Regions from separate parts of the Paenibacillus polygoni genome, predicted to be linked through region 1. Evidence: riboswitches for the same ligand, from Rfam matches in the RefSeq annotation. Region 1 holds a riboswitch; the other holds the start of a gene.
The links. A riboswitch is a leader RNA that binds a small molecule or an ion and turns the genes downstream of it on or off. The one in region 1 is predicted to bind S-adenosylmethionine.
Positions count from the first base shown of each region.

Region 2: linked by a shared signal. The riboswitch ahead of metA (homoserine O-acetyltransferase MetA) and the one ahead of QPK24_RS19950 (methionine ABC transporter ATP-binding protein) in region 1 are both predicted to bind S-adenosylmethionine.

Region 1 is NZ_CP127162.1:4,165,490-4,175,159, forward strand. Features, by position in the region: gene QPK24_RS19910 (HesB/IscA family protein) at 45-404, opposite strand; gene mqnE (aminofutalosine synthase MqnE) at 773-1,879, shown strand; gene QPK24_RS19920 (NAD(P)/FAD-dependent oxidoreductase) at 2,059-3,120, shown strand; gene QPK24_RS19925 (YuzB family protein) at 3,136-3,387, opposite strand; gene QPK24_RS19930 (NifU family protein) at 3,469-3,717, shown strand; gene QPK24_RS19935 (SDR family oxidoreductase) at 3,766-4,536, opposite strand; gene QPK24_RS19940 (MetQ/NlpA family ABC transporter substrate-binding protein) at 4,669-5,508, opposite strand; gene QPK24_RS19945 (methionine ABC transporter permease) at 5,558-6,226, opposite strand; gene QPK24_RS19950 (methionine ABC transporter ATP-binding protein) at 6,213-7,238, opposite strand; SAM riboswitch class I at 7,340-7,472, opposite strand; gene QPK24_RS19955 (Cthe_2314 family HEPN domain-containing protein) at 7,589-8,308, opposite strand; gene QPK24_RS19960 (UbiD family decarboxylase) at 8,367-9,670, opposite strand, start outside.
Region 2 is NZ_CP127162.1:1,495,748-1,505,417, reverse strand. Features, by position in the region: gene mqnC (cyclic dehypoxanthinyl futalosine synthase) at 1-986, opposite strand, end outside; gene QPK24_RS07265 (trans-sulfuration enzyme family protein) at 1,116-2,288, opposite strand; gene QPK24_RS07260 (aminotransferase class I/II-fold pyridoxal phosphate-dependent enzyme) at 2,281-3,465, opposite strand; gene metA (homoserine O-acetyltransferase MetA) at 3,496-4,413, opposite strand; SAM riboswitch class I at 4,558-4,688, opposite strand; gene corA (magnesium/cobalt transporter CorA) at 5,117-6,052, shown strand; gene QPK24_RS07245 (HRDC domain-containing protein) at 6,237-7,241, opposite strand; gene QPK24_RS07240 (ROK family protein) at 7,402-8,283, opposite strand; gene QPK24_RS07235 (MOSC domain-containing protein) at 8,306-8,791, opposite strand; gene QPK24_RS07230 (5'-3' exonuclease) at 9,137-9,670, opposite strand, start outside.

The DNA.
Region 1 (9,670 bases):
TTTTTTCCTGCACATTTAAATTTCGATTCTGCGATATACCTCTCTTAGCAAGGCTCTTCGCTTGGTTTGCCTGCATCGGTTGCCGTACGGAACGAAGAACCGCAGCCGCATGTGGCAATCGCGTTCGGGTTATGAATCGTGAATCCCCCGGTCATACCGGATTCTTCAAAGTCAATTTCTAGACCTTCTAACAGACGAAGGCTGTCTTTCTCCACAACTACCTTCATATCCTGAACAGTCATAAATACATCTTGATCTGTTTCGTTATCGTCAAACCCCATTGCATATGAAAATCCGGTACAGCCACCGGGTGCTACGCCAAGACGCAAAAACATATTTGGTGTTTCTTGTTGCTCGAGCATCTCTTTCAAACGCTCTGCTGCTGCATCACTAATGGTAATCATCGGTCATACCTCCTTCTATCTAATAAGATTCAAGTCATCTCACGTTCATAGGGACGTAAAATGAAGTTGAATTCCTATATCATATGTAGAATTATACTCCACCTGTTCTCCTACCTCAAGAGATGAGCATGGAATAAAGATCCTAAGTAAACAAGCTTTTTACACCTTTGTATTGAACCGCTTGGATGTGAGGTTTATAATAGTAGGGAATTGTACATGTAATTGTCAAAGATTTGTCACAGAAACCTGCTTTTGCAGCCGTAATTTCAGTTGTAACTTTTTTCACATTCTACCATGACAACCGTTTGGTCTTTACATTATTTAATATGCGGGCGAACACAGAACGTCATGACTCAGGAGGAATAAGCATGTCTACATTAATCACACCATTTACAGATACGAAAATGGCTGCCATCGTCGAGAAAGTACAGAATGGACAGCGTTTGACACTGGAAGACGGTGTTTATCTTTATGAGAGCGATGATCTTCTTACAATCGGACAACTTGCCAATGAAGCAAATCTTCGCAAAAACGGTAAAAAAGTATATTTCATTGAAAATATGAGTTTGTATTTTACAAATGTATGTGAAGCACGCTGTGCATTTTGTAACTTCAGAAAAGACCAAGGGGAAGAAGGATCTTATACCCTTTCTGGTCAAGAGATGATTGACTATGTAGAACAGCACATCCATCCTGGTGTTAGGGAGTTCCACATTGTTGGTGGACATAATCCTCATGTGCCATTCGAGTATTATGTTGAATCCCTGCGTGCTCTGAACGAAAAATATCCGAATGTTACGCTTAAAGCATATACGGCAGCTGAGATTGATTTCTTCACACGAATTAGCGGTCTCAGTGTCAAAGAAGTTTTACAGGAACTACAAAACGCTGGACTCCAATCCCTCACAGGCGGCGGAGCAGAAATCTTATCGGATGAATATCGTCAGAAAATGAAAGTAACCAAAGCCAATGTTGATCGATATCTTGAGGTCCACCGGACAGCTCATCAGCTTGGTATGAAAACACACACCACCATGCTTTATGGTTCTGTTGAATCCTACGAAGATCGAATTCAGCATATGCTTCAGATTCGTGAGCTCCAAGATGAAACGGGTGGATTCATGGTCTTTATACCTCTCTCGATGCAGCCGAAAAGTAAAAATGCCGGTATTATGCGTCGTAACTCCGCCTATGAAGATCTCAAAACGATTGCGATCTCAAGACTTATGCTTGATAACATCGATCATGTAAAAGCCTATTTCATTAATATTGGCCCTCAATTAACGCAAGTAGCACTCAGCTTTGGGGCTTCTGATGTACATGGTACGATTGTACGTGAACAGATCAGTCATGCTGCTGGTGCGCTTACACCTGCAGGGCTGACTCGTAAAGAATTAATCTGGCTTGTAAAAGGTGCAGGCCGTATTCCCGTTGAACGTGATACCTTCTATAACGAGATCGAAGTTTTCGAATAATGACCTGATACTTGAAAGAGTTCCCATATGGATTCAGCTCTTTACTATAGAGCTGAATCCAATTTATTGTTTCCGCAGTTACATTCATTATCCCATCATCCCCACCCGGCCAAATGCATCATGACCGAGCGTAAACTAACATCTTTGCAAGATCGCATAAGAAAGGAAGTTAATTCGTCATGAAAAATATCGTTATCCTCGGAGGCGGCTACGGCGGTCTTACCGTAATTAAACATCTTCTTGAAGGCTCTATCCCAAATGATACCCAGATTGTCCTCGTGGACCGTATGCCTTTTCAAGGGCTCAAAACTGAATATTATGCACTTGCTGCAGGGACAGTATCTGATTATGATCTGCGTGTGCAGTACCCTGTTCATGAACGTCTGACCTATAAATATGGCGAAGTTGAAGCTATTGATTTAGAAGGAAAAGTAATTCAAATTCAAAATGAGGATCCCCTTCCGTATGACCAATTAGTGATTGGTCTTGGGTGCACAGACCGTTTTCATGGAACTCCGGGTGCAGAAGAATACAGCAATACCATTCAAAGCTTCCGAAACACACGTGAGACCTATCTGCGTGTAAGTGAAGTTAAACCCTATGGTCATGTTCACATTGTAGGAGGAGGACTCAGCGGGGTCGAGATTGCTGCAGAGATTAGAGAAAGCCGTTCAGATCTTAATGTGACCATCTTGGACAGAGGTGACCGTGTTCTTTCCGCTTTTCCGCAGCGATTATCTGCTTATGTAAGTGAATGGTTTGCAGAGCATCAGGTAGAGACTAGAAATCATATTTCAGTAGCCAGGGTAGAACCCCAGGCCATTTATAATCGGGATGAAGAAATCGTAACGGATGCGGTTATATGGACAGCAGGAATTCAGCCTGTAAAAATGGTCCGTGATCTGAATGTACAGAAAGATCCCCAAGGCCGAGTTACTCTTAATGAGTACTACCAGATTCCTGAATATCCTGAAGTATATGTCGTGGGTGACTGTGCGAGTCTTCCTTTTGCACCAAGCGCACAAGCTGCTGAAGTGCAAGGAGAACAAATTGCGCATATTATTCATGCCTTATGGAAGAATGAAAAACCCAAAACCGAAGCTCTCAAACTGCGCGGTACTCTAGGAGCACTCGGCAAGAAAGCTGGTTTTGGGCTTATGGGTAAGACATCGATGATGGGACGTGTTCCGCGGATTCTAAAAAGCGGTGTCCTCTGGATGTCGAAGCGTCATCTGGGTTAAAGAAGATTTTTCCCTTTAAAGATCCAGGTCATTCCATGCGTCAATTTCTGCAATTTTGGACAAAATGGCTTCATGCAGTTCCTTTGCACTTGCTGCTGTGACTACTTCCCCATTCACAAGAGCAAAGGGAGTACTGCTGCATTGTCCGCAATTCGTGAGGCATCCGTATTCGATTACATCGTATTCGAGGTTTTCTTCCAGTGCCTCAAAGACTTCATCTGTTCCAAAATGCATGTTGTTGGTACAAAATTCAATAATGGGTCTCAAATTATTCACCTGCTTCGGTTTTGACCATTTTATTTTGACTTCAATTGTACTATAATAAAGGGAAGGAAAGGAGTTGACAATATGAGCGAAAACGTACAAAGCAGCACCATGTATGATGAAGTTCTAGAAGTTCTTGATAAACTTCGCCCATTCCTGCAACGCGATGGCGGTGACGTGGAATTGGTTGATGTTGAAGACGGCATCGTTAAGCTGAAATTAATGGGTGCTTGCGGTAGTTGCCCAAGCTCCACCATTACATTAAAAGCAGGGATTGAACGCGCACTCGTTGAAGAAGTAGAGGGCGTACAAGAAGTAGTTCAAGTATTCTAATCATCCCATCAGCATATAAGAGAGTCCCGAATAGGGGACTCTCTTCTTTTATTCTGTAATGGTTGGACGAATAGGATCGAGTCCTCCCGATATATCCATAATATTTCCCGTTATAAAATCCGATTGATTCTTACATAGATAATGAATAACTCTTGCTACATCTTCTCCGCTTCCTGGTCTTCCTCTTGGTGTTTCCCTATCAATTAAACCACTTACTTGTTCAATGGTCATCTCTTTATGTGCTCCTCTGATATCACCAGGGCAAATCATATTTACCGTAATGCCATAAGGTGCTTCTTCGACGGCAAGCGTCTTTGTAAAAGAAACAAGCCCTACCTTCGCAGCGGCATAAACCGCCCGATGTGGCCAAGATCTCGCTTCACCGGCATGACTGAATCCGAAATGGATAATCCGGCCCCAGTTTTTCTTCCGCATACCCGGAAGCACCCGGTGATCTAACAACATCGTTCCTACCAGATTTCCTTGCGTTAACATAATAATGTCTTCTTGCGTATATTCGGAAAACAGCTTTCGATCCCTAATAAAAGGACCGGCATTGTTTATAAGTATATCCACTACACCAAGCTTATGCTCTACTGTTGAGACTAACCGTTCGATATCTTCTGCCTTACATATGTCCGCCTGTACTGCGATGCAACGAACACCCCGTTCTTTGACAGCTGCACATAATTCCTCTGCTTCCTTCTGACTATGTACATAATTCAGAGCAATATCATATCCTTCTGCTGCAAGCTGAAGTGCAGTCATCTTGCCAAGTCCCTTAGCGCTTCCTGTAATCAGAGCGACTTTGTTGTCCAACATCCCTTCCTCCTCCTAAAAAGAGCGGTTCCTACTCAGTATAATATAGCAGGAGTAATAAGAAAAGAAAGAAGGATTCCTAGAAAAAAAGAACCTGCCTCTATGAACAGAGCGCAGGTTCTTCGTCATTTTTTAGAATGCAGGAACGATAGCTCCCGCATAATTATTTTCAATGAAAGTTTTGATTTCATCGGAATTCAGAGCAGCATTAAGCTTTTGTACAGCTTCATCGTTCTGATTGTTCTCACGAGCGACAAGCACGTTCGCATAAGGAGAATCTTCATCTTCAATGAACAAAGCATCCTCAAGTGGATTTAAATCAGCTTCAAGTGCATAGTTCACGTTGATTACAGCGAGATCTACTTCACCCAGTTGTCTTGGAAGCATAGCTGCGTCCAGTTCAACGATTTTCACATTTTTCGGATTCTCTGCAATGTCACTGATTTTAGACTCTACATTCGTGTTGTCTTTCAGTTTAATAATACCGTTTTTATCAAGTAACATCAGGGCACGACCACCGTTAGTAGCATCATTAGGGATGGCGATCTTTGCACCCTCTTTTAATTCATCTGCAGTTTTAACTGTGTTAGAATAAGCTCCAATAGGTTCTACATGAACATTGTTAAGAGCTACCAAGTTCAAACCGCGTTTTTCATTTTCATCATTCAGATACGGCTTGTGTTGGAAGAAGTTCGCATCCAGCTGGTTTTGAGACAGCTGTAAATTAGGCTGTACATAATCGTTAAAGATGGTGATCTCAAGATCAATACCTTCTTCTGCGAGGATCGGCTTTACTTGCTCCAAAATCTCAGCATGCGGTACAGGTGATGCTCCTACTCGAAGGGTGACTCTTTTATCTGTCTGACCGCTATCGCCATTTCCTGTCGTATCCTTACCAGCAGAATCATTTCCACATGCAGCTAGAACTAGTACCAATGCGAGTGTAAGACCAGACAATAACCATTTTTTCATCGTTAAACCCTCCTATTTATAGTAAATCCCTATCTCTTAAAGAAAATTGCTATTTACGTGTAAAATGTTTGACTAATCTGTCCCCTGCCATCTGCAGGACTTGTACCAGAATAATCATTACAATAACGGCAACAATCATCACTTCTCGTTCATACCTGTAATATCCATAGTTAATGGCCAGCGCACCCAGTCCCCCGCCGCCAACCATCCCGGCCATTGCGGTGTAGGATATGAGGGTAACCACCGTGATTGTAATCCCTGCAAATAAACCAGGAAGAGCTTCAGGCATGAGCACCTTCATGATAATCTGCCCCGTGGAAGCCCCCATCGCCTGTGATGCTTCGATAACACCCTTGTCTACTTCGCGCAGAGAAGTCTCTACGAGCCTTGCAAAGAAAGGTGCTGCACCTACCACGAGCGGCGGGATTGTTCCCACAACCCCGATTGTTGTGCTAACCAGCGCTTTTGTGATCGGAAGCATGGCAACAATCAGAATAATAAAAGGAACTGATCGCAAAATATTTACGATAAAAGAAAGCACAGTGTATATGACACGATTCGGCATAGAAGCAGATCGTGAAGTTAGAAAGAGAATAATACCCACCGGCAGTCCAATAATAAAAGTAAAGATACCCGATACAAGCAGCATACTTAGTGTTTCTAAGGTAGCTTTTTGAATCTCATCCCAGTTAATGACGGAAAAATCAAGACCCACTATTCAGCACCTCCACTTCAAGACCTTGCGAAGTCAAGGATTCAACCGTTTTTAATATCTGTTCAGGATGTCCCTCTAATCGAACCATCAACTGACCATACGGCATCTGCTTAATTGTAGAGATTGTTCCTTGCAAGATTGCAAAATCCACTCCGGTTTGCCGCACCGTCTGCGATAAAATCGAATCATAGGTTTTACTCCCAAGAAAAGTGATTTTTACCGTTTGTGAATGTTCTAAATGCGTAGCCTGAATGGCTTCCTCCATTAAATCGCTAACTTCCGTTTCACGTAAAATAAATTCTTGGGTAACAGGATGTTGCGGTTTGAGGAATACTTCTGCAACTGGTCCTTCTTCCACAATCCCGCCTTGATGAATAACAGCCACCCGGTCACAGATGGTCTGAATTACATGCATCTCATGGGTGATGAGTACAATCGTAAGATTGTACTTCTGATTAATATCAAGCAAGAGCTTAAGTATGGAGTTCGTTGTCTGCGGATCAAGCGCTGAGGTGGCTTCATCACACAGCAGAACTTGAGGATCGCTTGCAAGCGCCCTTGCAATACCGACACGCTGTTTTTGCCCTCCGGACAGTTGAGAAGGATATTTGTTACTGTGGTTGGTGAGTCCCACGAGTTCAAGTAATTCCTTCACCTTTTGATCGACTTTCTTGTTGTCCGTTTTTACTAAACGCAGCGGGAATGCAATATTCTCATAAACGGTGGCAGAACTCAGCAGATTAAAATGCTGAAAAATCATCCCTATTTTGCGCCGCTGCGCTTGAAGTTGTGATTTATTTAATTTCGTCATATTAATACCGTCCACATAAACATCACCTGATGTTGGACGCTCTAATAAGTTAATCAACCGAATCAGTGTACTTTTCCCTGCTCCGGAATGACCGATTACACCAAAGATTTCGCCTTTATGAATAGACAAATCAAGCCCAGACAGTGCAGTGGTTACATGCTTTCCTTGTCCATAATCTTTGCGAATATTTTTTAATTCAATCAATACGGTACCTCCTTGCCTTGCGGTCATTCTCATTTTGACTCATAGACACAAAAAACCCCCTTTTTCACAGAAAAAGAGGGCATCAATAGTTAAACGACTCCTTCTCATCTGCCAAGACCAAAACGTATGATCTTGAAGGATTTAGCACCATGTCATCCTATATAGAAAAATAATCTATAAAGAATCGGTTGCCGGGCTTCATAGGGCCTGTCCCTCCGCCACTCTCGATAAGAATGATATGCAGTTATGAATAATGATAATGTCGAATGTTGACGTTTGCTAAACAAATAATTGTTTCAGAAACTTAGTGAAAGTATAAGATATTTCATAACACTTGTCAAAGGAAAATATTAAGAGCGAACCGTTTGTTTTTTCCATGTGCTAATCATGTACTCAAAGGATTCATGTAAACTTCTTGACACGAGATCCACACCAAGTTCCAGATCAGAAGTAAATGCTTTTAGGTCTTCTAGTTTCACTTTCCCATGCAGTGCTTGATGCCTTTGCCATAAATCATCTTGCATCTCCACATTCATATGATGGATCTCTGTATTTCGTCTTTTGCGAAGACGATTCATGGGCTGATGATACTTATCTTTCAAGCTGCTTAGTTGCATGAGAAGTGTCTTATGCTTGGGTTGCCCTTCGAGCTGTTTCAGAACCGTGAAATAGGAAAAATGGGCTTTGATTCTGGAGGTCTCTAAGTGATACCAGTCATCTAGAACATTACCCAGTTTGTCTAAGGTTGCAAACATACGGATGAAGCCGTCCTTGTAAAAGTATACGTACCTGGCATAATCGGCTTTTTCGTCTGGCCCCATATCATCTGTTGATTCCGCATGAACCTTTGCCGCATAAAAAGAAGCTGCATACGAACTTTGCTCGAGCTCATCCAATGAGGTAATGAGTCCACGAGTCCATATTTCCAGTTCACGATAATCATGTGTTGGGTCTGTACTCTCTTTTATTTCTTGCATGAGTAACTGCAACATACGCGCCATTGCATCCATTGCTTCTTTCAAGTATCCCGAGTTCACCCGGGGTGGTTCACCTAATAAAGTACGCAGCATATGAACATCCTCCCTGTACCTCATTTTCCCCCATCCAGGCACTCAGAATCCCTGCTTCTTATTGGACCTTTGCGAAATATGATTTCCAGCGCGAATCGACGAGTTCTACAATATCTTCCCTCGGAATGACTTCTTCAGGGTAACCTGGCTTCATCCGCGCATCAATCACGATCGGCAAGGAGTAACCAATATGATTCCGTTTCACTGAAGTATCTGCATACATGTCACTTGCTGGATTAAAGCGAGTAAATACAGTCCATAAGAAGGACATCTGATTCTTCGCTGTTTCTTGTGCATGATCAACTAGAATGACGAGCGGCCAAGTCTGTTCGAGTGCCCCAAAACGTTCTACAAGCCTGCCTGCAAGTTCTGGTTCTTCTTCGTAAGAAGCTCCCTCTACAAGCAGTACTCCACCGCAATAAGGTCTGATATCGGATATTTCATTCACAAACCCACCCTCGTATGTGCGAGGAAGATCGCGCACTTTCTCTCCAACACCCACTAGGATGGCTTTACTTCCGTGGTTCAGCTTGTGACCGGTATAATCCAGCGTATCATGTGAAGTATGATCAAAAATAAACAGATCCGTCTTGGGATCAAACCGCTCCAGTACCGTTTCAATTAATGTCGTAAAGTTAGATAATTCAATGGCCTGATCGGTTAAAATCAAAAATTTGGTCAATGACAACTGACCTTGTCCAAGTATGCTGAATCCAGAAACTAATGCCTCACGCGAATAGCTTTCCCGCACAACAGCAGAAGCAAGCGCGTGAACTCCGCTTTCCGCATAAGCCCATAAATCTTTCACCGTCGGCATGACAATGGAGTAAGCGGGAGATAATAAGCGCTGTACGAATTCTCCGAGATAATAATCCTCTTGACGTGGTTTACCCACGATCGTCATCGGATAAATTGCATCTTTGCGGTGCCACATCCGCTCCACGTTCAAGATTGGAAACTCATGAGCCAACGAATAATAACCGAAATGATCACCAAATGGCCCTTCCATTCTACGCTCATGAGGCGGCACTATTCCTTTGATTACAAATTCTGCTTCAGCCGGCATGCGGTGTCCCCCGTACGGGTCATCAACCATTTTCAGCTTGTCTCCCATAATCAGAGAAGCCATGAGCAGTTCCGGAAGTTTCTCCGGGACAGGAGCGATTGCAGACGCAATGAGAGCGGGAGGCCCGCCTAGAATGACAGATACCGGTAACCCTTGTCCGCGCTGTTCCGCTTCATGGTAATGGAATCCGCCGCCTTTTTGAATTTGCCAGTGCACACCTGTTGTATGATCATCATAAATCTGAATTCGATACATCCCAAGGTTGTGATCTTTATGATCATCTGGATGTTCTGTAT
Region 2 (9,670 bases), 2.3 Mb from region 1:
GCAGCAGATACAACATTCTCTTCAATCATCGTACTGCCAAAGTCATTACATCCATATCGAAGCGAAAGTTTACCTACCTCAGGTCCCATCGTTACCCATGAAGACTGAATATTCTTGATATTATCGAGGAACAAACGACTAATTGCTACTGTTTTCAGGTAAGCTTCTGGTGTTTGACGCTCTTTTTTCAGGTTTGTGTTGTCTGGCTGGAAAGTCCATGGAATAAACGCAAGGAATCCTTCCGAATCATATCCGTTCTGAATACATTCATCTTGAGCATCCCGTACACGCTGTAGATGCAAAGCTCTCTCTTCCATGGTTTCACCAAAACCAATAACCATTGTAGCTGTTGTATTCATACCAATACGGTGCGCAGTTTGCATGACGTCCATCCAATCACGCCATGATCCTTTTTGACGACTAATTTTGCGGCGAGTCCGATCATCAAGGATTTCAGCGCCCCCGCCTGGAAGCGAATCAAGTCCGGCTTCATGAATTTGACGCACCACTTCTTCTAGAGAAAGTCCATCCGATACTTCTTTCATCTTCATAATCTCAGCTGGTGAGAAAGAATGCATCGTAATATTAGGGAATCGTTCCTTAATACCGCGAAGCAAATCAGTATAGTAGCTAAATGGTAGATTCGGATTGGTACCGCCCTGCATCAAAATTTCAGTTCCGCCTACATCTTCCGTTTCCTTGATCTTTTGGAAAATGAGCTCATCCGGTAGTACATAACCTTCATCAGAGCCTGGTCTACGATAGAACGCACAAAAACGACAGTAGACGTCGCATACGTTCGTGTAGTTAATATTTCTACCAATAACAAAGGTGGTGATTGGTTCGGGATGCATCCGCTTCATAATTACATGAGCTGCTTCACCGATTTTTTCAACTTCATCAGATTCAAACAAAGCAATAGCATCTTCTACATTCAGACGCTCTCCGTTCAACGCTTTATTTAAGATATGGTTCACCGCACTCATACGGCAGCCTCCCTTATCGTAAGAAATGTAACAATAATATCAAATATTGTCTCTTATATCGTAACATAGGATACATGTGAAAAGAAGCACCTAATGCTAGCATGCTTCTTTTAGGAAGAAAACCTTATGTTATGTGTTAGATAATGCCTGATCCAAATCAGCAATTAAATCATCAATATCTTCAAGTCCTACGGAGAAACGAAGCAGACCATCTGTGATTCCTCGCTCTAATCTAAAATCTTTCGGCATCGCTGCATGAGACATCATTGCAGGATAGGACAAGATACTCTCTACTGAACCGAGACTCACAGCAACAAGAGGTAAACGGACTTTATTCAGTACAGCTTTGGCACGTTCTCCTGAACCTACATCAAATGATACCACTGCACCGTAGCCGGTAGATTGTTTCTCATGTATCTCTCGTCCAGGATGATCAAGGAGTCCCGGATAGTATACAGCAGGAATGTCAGAGCGACTCATAAGCCAAGCTGCAAGTTTCGCCGCACTAATCTCGGAATGAGCCATACGAGCGCCAAGCGTTTTCATCCCTCTCATGAGCAGCCAGGATTCTTGGGCGCCAAGCACAGTACCCAGTCCATTTTGAAGTTGCTTCAGCTGTGCGCCAATCGCTTCTGTTCTTGCTACTGCAAGCCCTGCAAGTACATCGCTGTGTCCACCAAGGAATTTAGTAGCACTATGAACTACAATATCTACTCCTTGCTCAATCGGCTTTTGGTAATAAGGCGTCATAAACGTATTATCAAGCAGCGTCAGCAGACCTTTTTCCTTTGCCCATCCGGTAATGCCTGCTACATCTGTAATGCGCAGTGTCGGATTTGAGGGTGTTTCCATATATACAGCTTTCGTATTTGGACGATAAGCGGCTTTTACATTTGCTAGATCCGTCATATCTACGAACGTAGTCTCAATATTCATCCGAGTAAGAATGCTGCTTAGCAAGCGGTATGTTCCGCCGTACACATCTTCCGTGGCAATAATATGATCACCCGCAGACAGAATCATAAGAGAACTTGAGATCGCAGCCATCCCCGAAGAGTATGCAAAACCACGTACTCCGCCCTCTAGCAGAGCGATATAATCTTCAAGTGCCTGCCGTGTTGGGTTACCTGAACGGCTGTAATCATGAGTTGGCGGCGAAAAAATATCATGATGGTGGAACGTAGAGGCTTGATATATAGGCACACTGGATGCGCCGGTTGTCTCATCAATCTCTGCCCCAAAATGCAGCAACTTGGTATCAAATTTATAATCGTTAGGCTGGTCTTCTTTTTTATTAGCCACGAACAACACTTCCTTCCAGCTCTAAAGCTGCCTCGTGAAATGCAGCATTTAAGTCCTCTATGATATCATCAATATGTTCAATTCCAACAGAGAAGCGCAGCAGACGATCATCAAGACCTACTGCATTACGAATCTCAGCAGGAATATCCGCATGAGTCTGTACCACAGGGTACGTCATTAGTGATTCTACCCCGCCCAAACTTTCTGCAAAGGCAATGAGCTTGATATGTCTTAGAATCGGTTCCACATAACGAGCATCTTTCACTTTAAAAGACAGGATCCCTGTATTTCCACTAGACTGTCTGTTTTGGATTTCGTAAGACGGGTGACCCGGCAAAGCAGGGTAATAAACATCTGTAATCAGTTCATGTGACAGCAAAAATTCTGCTACTTTTGTTGCATTATATTCATGGCGTTCCATACGCAGCGCAAGCGTCTTCATTCCGCGCATTAACTGGTAACTATCGCTCGGCGATAACACGGCCCCAATCGAATTATGGAGAAAAGCGATCTCTTCCGAGATTTCTTTGCCTTTTGTCACAATAAGACCTGCCAGTACATCGTTATGCCCACCAAGATATTTCGTAGCACTGTGCATTACGATATCTGCACCAAGTTCAAGCGGGCGCTGAAAAAATGGAGTAAGCAGCGTATTATCTACAATGGTTAAAATTTCGTGTTTTCTAGCCCATGTACAGACTTCTTTAATATCTGTGATCATCATCAGCGGATTTGTCGGAGTTTCAATAAAAATCGCTTTTGTATTTTCTTGGCGCACCTTCTCAAGAGCCTCTAAATCGTTCGTGTCTACATAACTTGCAGTAATTCCATTCTTAGCTAGAATTCGCTCTACAAGACGGTATGTTCCCCCATATAGATCAAGTGAAATGATCAGGTGGTCCCCTTGCCCAAACTTAGCGAAAATCGTCATGATGGCCGCCATACCGGAACTGCAGGCAAAACCTGCATCCCCTGATTCCAGTTCAGCTGCAGCTTCTTCTAATACTTTTCGAGTTGGGTTTGTCGTACGTATGTAATCAAATCCCGTGCTTTTTCCCAGTTCAGGATGTCTAAATGCAGTCGATTGATAGATTGGAAAATTGATGGCTCCCGTTACAGGTTCTTTAATTGATCCTATTTGTGCGAGCTTACTTTCTAATTTCAGCTTGTTTTCCATAATGTGATATCCCCCTTATATATATATAGACTATTTTTGTGTTTCAAGGTCATAGGGTGTTGCTTGGTAAACATAGTAGTTAAGCCAGTTCGAGAACAATAAGTTTGCATGTGCTCTCCAGCTGGACAACGGTACCTTGCTCGGATCATCATTCGGAAAATAGTTCTCAGGCAGTTTCACATCTAATCCTCTCTCCTTATCGCGGTCATATTCCCACTTTAAGGATAACGGATCATATTCGGAATGCCCTGTCACAAAGATCTGTTTGCCATCCTCACTTGCCACAATGTATACTCCCGCTTCTTCTGACTCTGATAAAATATCAAGCCCCGCCACTTTCTCAATATCTTCTCGCCGTACTTCGGTATGACGAGAATGAGGAGCAAGAAATAACTCATCAAATCCTCGAAGGAGTTTTACATGTGATTTACTTAGCGTGTGTGAAAACACACCGAAGCATTTTTCAGGAAGGGCCACTTTGGGTACATTAAAATGGTGATACAGCCCTGCTTGTGAAGCCCAACAGATATGCATTGTAGAAGTCACATTCGCTTTGGACCAGTTAAAAATCTGCTGAATTTCTTCCCAGTATGTCACTTCTTCAAATTCCATCTGTTCTACCGGGGCACCCGTAATGATCAGCCCATCAAAGCGCAGATCCTTTACTTCATCAAACGTTTTGTAAAACATATCGAGATATTCTTGAGATGTATTTTTTGAAACATGCGATTTTGGATGAATTAGAATGACATCCACTTGAAGAGGTGTATTGCCAATGAGACGAAGTAACTGGGTCTCCGTGGTCTCTTTCGTAGGCATCAAATTGAGAATGCCAATACGTAGAGGGCGAATATCTTGTTTGAAAGCATGCGTCTCATCCATAACAAAAATATTCTCACCTGCGAGAATTTCTTTAGCTGGTAAAGTATCAGGGATCTTAATGGGCAAGGGTAATTCCTCCTTAAAAACGTTTTGTTGGATAATAGAGTGAGAGGTTAGTAAGGAAGCGAATTTATTCCCGTGGAAGATAAAAAAACGACCTATCCCATTACACTCGAGAAAGGCCGTTCATCCGTATACGGTAATGCTCCTCTCTCATCTCTCAATTCAAGTTATAGTCCAAAATCGGCATATAACTTAAATAGCAAGAATTAGCACCGTGCGATTGCTCGCCGGTTGCTGTGGCTTCTAAGGGCCAGTCCCTCCACCACTCTTGATAAGATTTCGCTGTATTTAATTTTACAATAAAGAACAATTCACTAATTGTTACCATTACTCTATAGCATGAGGTAGGTTTCCGTCAAGAACTGGATTTATAACATTCTTAAAAAACAAGTCACCTCTATGAAAATCTGGACATAAGATAGGTCATAAACATTTTATCTTGATTGCTGAAATATAGCGCGTTATACTAAGAATCAGTGTCAATTTAAACATAATGGGGTGACAAAAATGGACGGCGACCCGAGGCCTGACTGGCAGCCGAATGATTATAACAGCATAGGATGTACCATCAGCTTGCCGGCTAACGGGACGCGTAATTTCTGATGTTTGCCCTCTTTGTACCTATTGTCGGCACTGATGTTCACATTCCTTAGTTATTCAGCTTGTCCCGCTTAAATTCCGGGAGTTTACTTAAGGAGTGGTTCAAATGAAGATTAGATATGTTAACCAAGGAGTTTTTACTTCGCTTGATCATATTGAAGATACACTGACTCCACCTGAAGAAGGCTTTTACTGGATCGATGCGGATGTAGACGATCTTGCCGTTCTTCAGCCCACTTTTCACATGCACGATCTTGCAGTAGAAGACTGTCTGAGTGACGAAGAGCAGCGTCCGAAGCTCGAAATTTATGAAAGTCATTATTTTATCGTTGTGAATAGCATCCGTTTTGATGACGAGGAAATATTTTTACGTGCGGTCAACGTCTTCCTCGGTAGACATTATATTATTACGGTAACGAAGCAGAAGGTAAATGAACTGCGGACCCTGAAACCGATCCTCTGGGAACAGGAAGTTAATTCGCCCGATCGTTTCTTATATCTGCTCATTGATTCCATTGTAGATAACTATTTCACAGTAGGTGACCGGCTGGAAGCAAGAATTGAAAAGCTGGAAGAAGATATTTTAATGCATACCAAGAAAAGTCATCTGAATGAAATTATTGGTCTCAGGAGTGAGATTTTATGGCTCAAGAAGGGGCTTGGTCCTCAAAAAGAAGTCATTAATACACTGAATAAAAAAGATCTGCGTCTCATTGATGATCAATTGCAAAAATATTTTAGTGATATTTATGAGAATGCAGTAAAAATATCAGAAACATTTGATACGTATCGGGATTTGATGGGCAACTTACGAGAAGCTTATCAGTCGAGTATTTCCAACCGGGCGAATGAGATCATGCGTGTATTTACGGCCATAACTACCGTATTTATGCCGCTCACACTGATTACCGGGATCTATGGAATGAACTTTAAAAATATGCCTGAGCTCGATTATGAATATTCATATTTTATCGTCATTGGAATTATAGCAGCGCTTGGGATCACGATGTACCTGATATTCCGTAAAAAAGATTGGATTTAGAAATTTTAGCGATCACTTTCACCGATATTATCACTAATTCTTCATCTAATCTTCATCTAAATATCATATATAGCAAAGGTTCCTTCATTTGTGGAGGAACCTTTGCTATATAATCCACCCTGCCTTTTTATATCCTCAGACTGAGTTATTTACAGAAGTTATATGTATCGTGACCTTCCTCCTTTTATCCAACCTGTTTGCTTGTCTCCGTCTGTCTCCGGTAACGAATACGAACCATACGCAGCCGCTCATACAATTGATCAAGGGAGCCGGCTCCTGCAGGATCTTCACCATACACTCGGTGTAATACAGGCTTTAAAAAGCTTGTTCCCAGCTCATCATAAGCATTCCAGATCAGCTCTTGCTCATCATCTGTCATCCATGTTAGTTCTTTTCCGATCAGTATCTCTGTATCATAACCACTCTTATCAAGTTCCTCCAGAAAATCAACGAGTTCTCTACGGTTGACACCTGTAAGTGTACTGAGATCATCAAGAGACTGACCCTCAACTATCCCTGTTAGAACGGATTTCTTTAGATTGAATTTTTCCAGCTCCTGTTTATACTTTTGCTCTTTTTGCCGATAATTCCATGACTCATATTCTTCTTCCGACAGCTTTGTAGCTACCCAATTAAGCGGGAAACCATGTTCTCTTGTTTCTTTCGTGGTGATTTCCAGCAATTCCTCGCCATATTCAGCCAACTTATTCTCACCTACACCAGGTAATTCCCGCAATTCTTCCAAGGTATGAGGCACAAAGGTGCTAATCATCCGAAGCAATCGATTACTCGCGATAAAATAAGGCGCTTTGCGCTCCGTTGATGCTTTCTTTCGCCGCCATATACATAAAGCTTGATATAACTCTTCACGACTATATAGTTCGCTATAACATTGTAGTTTCTGCGTATGCTGATTTCGCTGTTTCACTTCTTCGGTTTCATGAAATATGCCGTCAATAAGCGGCCTGTAGCCTTCACTCATCTTGATTGCCAGCTGAAAACGATAGATATGCAATAGCTCATTCCAAGAACCGCCCTCATACCAAATATCGACCTGTTCTTCCCCCGTATTCATACTGCTCCAGCCAAGCTGCCACAAGTCTTCTTCTTCCCCTATCCATAACCGTGCATACTTTGCTTCGCTCTGCTCTGAAGTTACAGATAATTGATTCATAAATACAATATTCATCCTCTTCCCAGCCTTCTCTCAAAATCAGACAGTACAAAAGTAACACGCAAAAAAGCACCTCTCTCACATATCCATGTGAGAGAGGTGCTTCCTCATGTAACTCCGCGCTGTTCTGTTACCGAATACTATATCATAAATGTAAATAATTTCAAACTACTTTTTATAGTTCTTCTAATGCCAGCTTGGCAAGAGCGAGTGAACCGCAAATACCCGCATTGTCTCCGAGTTCCGGATACACGACATACTGATCGATGTGTTCGGTAATACTCGGATGTTGTACATATCCCCCTAAGAGTGTCTTCAATTGGCGTCTAATCTCAGGGAACAATTGCTCCTGTTTCATTACACCGCCGCCCATAATAATTTTTTGCGGTGAAAGTATAAGTACATAATTGACCAAAGCCTGAGCCAAATAATAAGCTTCCATCTCCCAAGCCGGATGATCGGCCGCCAGTTCCGCGCCAGCTTTTCCCCAGCGTTTAAGGATCGCAGGCCCGGCTGCCATCCCTTCAAGACAATCAGCATGAAATGGACAGAAGCCTTCAAAGGTATCATTCGGATGGCGTCTTACACTGATATGTCCCATTTCGGGATGTGATAGACCATGAACCAGTTGTCCTCCAACAACGGCTCCTGCGCCGATTCCCGTACCGACAGTGATGTAAATACAGCTGTCTAATCCCTTTGCAGCGCCCCAAGTATACTCACCAAGCGCAGCTCCATTTACATCTGTATCGAAATTCATAGGTACATCAAAGTGTTCTTTTAGCTTGCCAATCATATCATAACCGCCCCAAAACGGTTTAGGTGTTGTCGTAATATGTCCATAGGTAGGACTATTCTTAATGGGATCGATTGGTCCAAAGGAACCTACACCAAGTGCATCGAATTTCTTGTCTTCAAAATAAGCAATCACTTGGGCCATCGTTTCTTCAGGCGTTGTGGTCGGAAAACTAACCCTTTCAAAAATTTCACCCTCTTCATTACCGATCCCGCATACAAATTTTGTTCCACCAGCTTCAATAGCACCTAATACTCGCACATTAACACCCTTTCGTATGATTCTAGTTGAGTTGTTGCTTTTCCCATCTTTTTGTCAGTGTGGATTTCCAGCTCGCTGATAGAGAATCCACAGAAAGAAGCTTATGTACTGCATGAACATCATCTTTATTCTGATGCATAATGTAGTTTGCCTCCATTACACTTACACTGCTTACTGCACGTGAATAGAGAACAAGTTCACTTTCAGCAGAGACATATCCTTCTTCCAGCACTCGAAAATAGTACCCTGTAATTCCAGTGGTTTGAAACTTCAAAGGAAGCTCCTTATTGTTGTGTTTCACACCTAGTTTAAAACAAGGTTCGCGCGGCTGACTCACTTGTACTGTTGCTTCTCCAAGCTTCCATATATCACCGATATATGTGTCCTGCTCACTGCAGCCGGATACCGTAATATTCTCACCAAATGCACCTGGCTGTAAGTTTTGTCCCAAAAAAGCTTCATACGAAGGATAGGCAAGATAGTCAAATACACATACGGCCTTATCCACGCCTCCATGGTGTATCAGATCAGCCTGTTCATCACGGGCAAACCCTGTTTTGATAAATATATACGATCTGAAACAGGATGTTTATCGATGGCTGAATAAAACTCTTGCCTGCCGCTTTTCATCCGTTTCTTGGTTCCCACGTTCAGAGATACGATCCGATATAAAACTGACTCTATATCATTCAATGGTAACGCCTCCATTTTTTCTAGATACCAAGAAGTTAATTATCGCTTTATAAGGATAGGATCCGGCTTTATCTAATCATCCCCCGAAATCGGTTTTAGGTCAATGCCTAAATACACAAAAAAAGATACGGAAAAGAATCTTCCGTATCTCATTCTATCTTTAACTAATCGCAACCCCGATCAGTGAACACAAGCTTTTCATTTCAAGCTCTTCAAATTTCGCAATAACCTGATGATGGTCTAAACTTAGAACACAACTTTCCAGAGAACAAGCAACGGGAACTTCCAAATGGATCTCAGCCAATTTGCGAGATAGATGTAACATCTCCAAGTCATTCTCAATCTTCTTGCGAATAGAAGGACTAAGTTCATCCAGATGTTCAAGAATCCCTTCAATCGATTCATACTCTTGAACTAGCTTCATCGCTGTTTTTTCGCCAATTCCTCGAACGCCCGGGTAATTATCACTTGCATCCCCCATAAGCCCCTTCATATCAATGATTTGACGAGGACGCAGCCCCTTCTCCTCATATAGGGAATCAGGAGTATATACTTTATAATTACCATGCCCTTTTTTCATTATAATCACACTGGTACGATCATTTACAAGCTGAAGAAGATCGTGATCTCCAGACAGAATCATCACATTCATACCAAGATCTTCGCTATATAGACGACTTAACGTTCCAATACA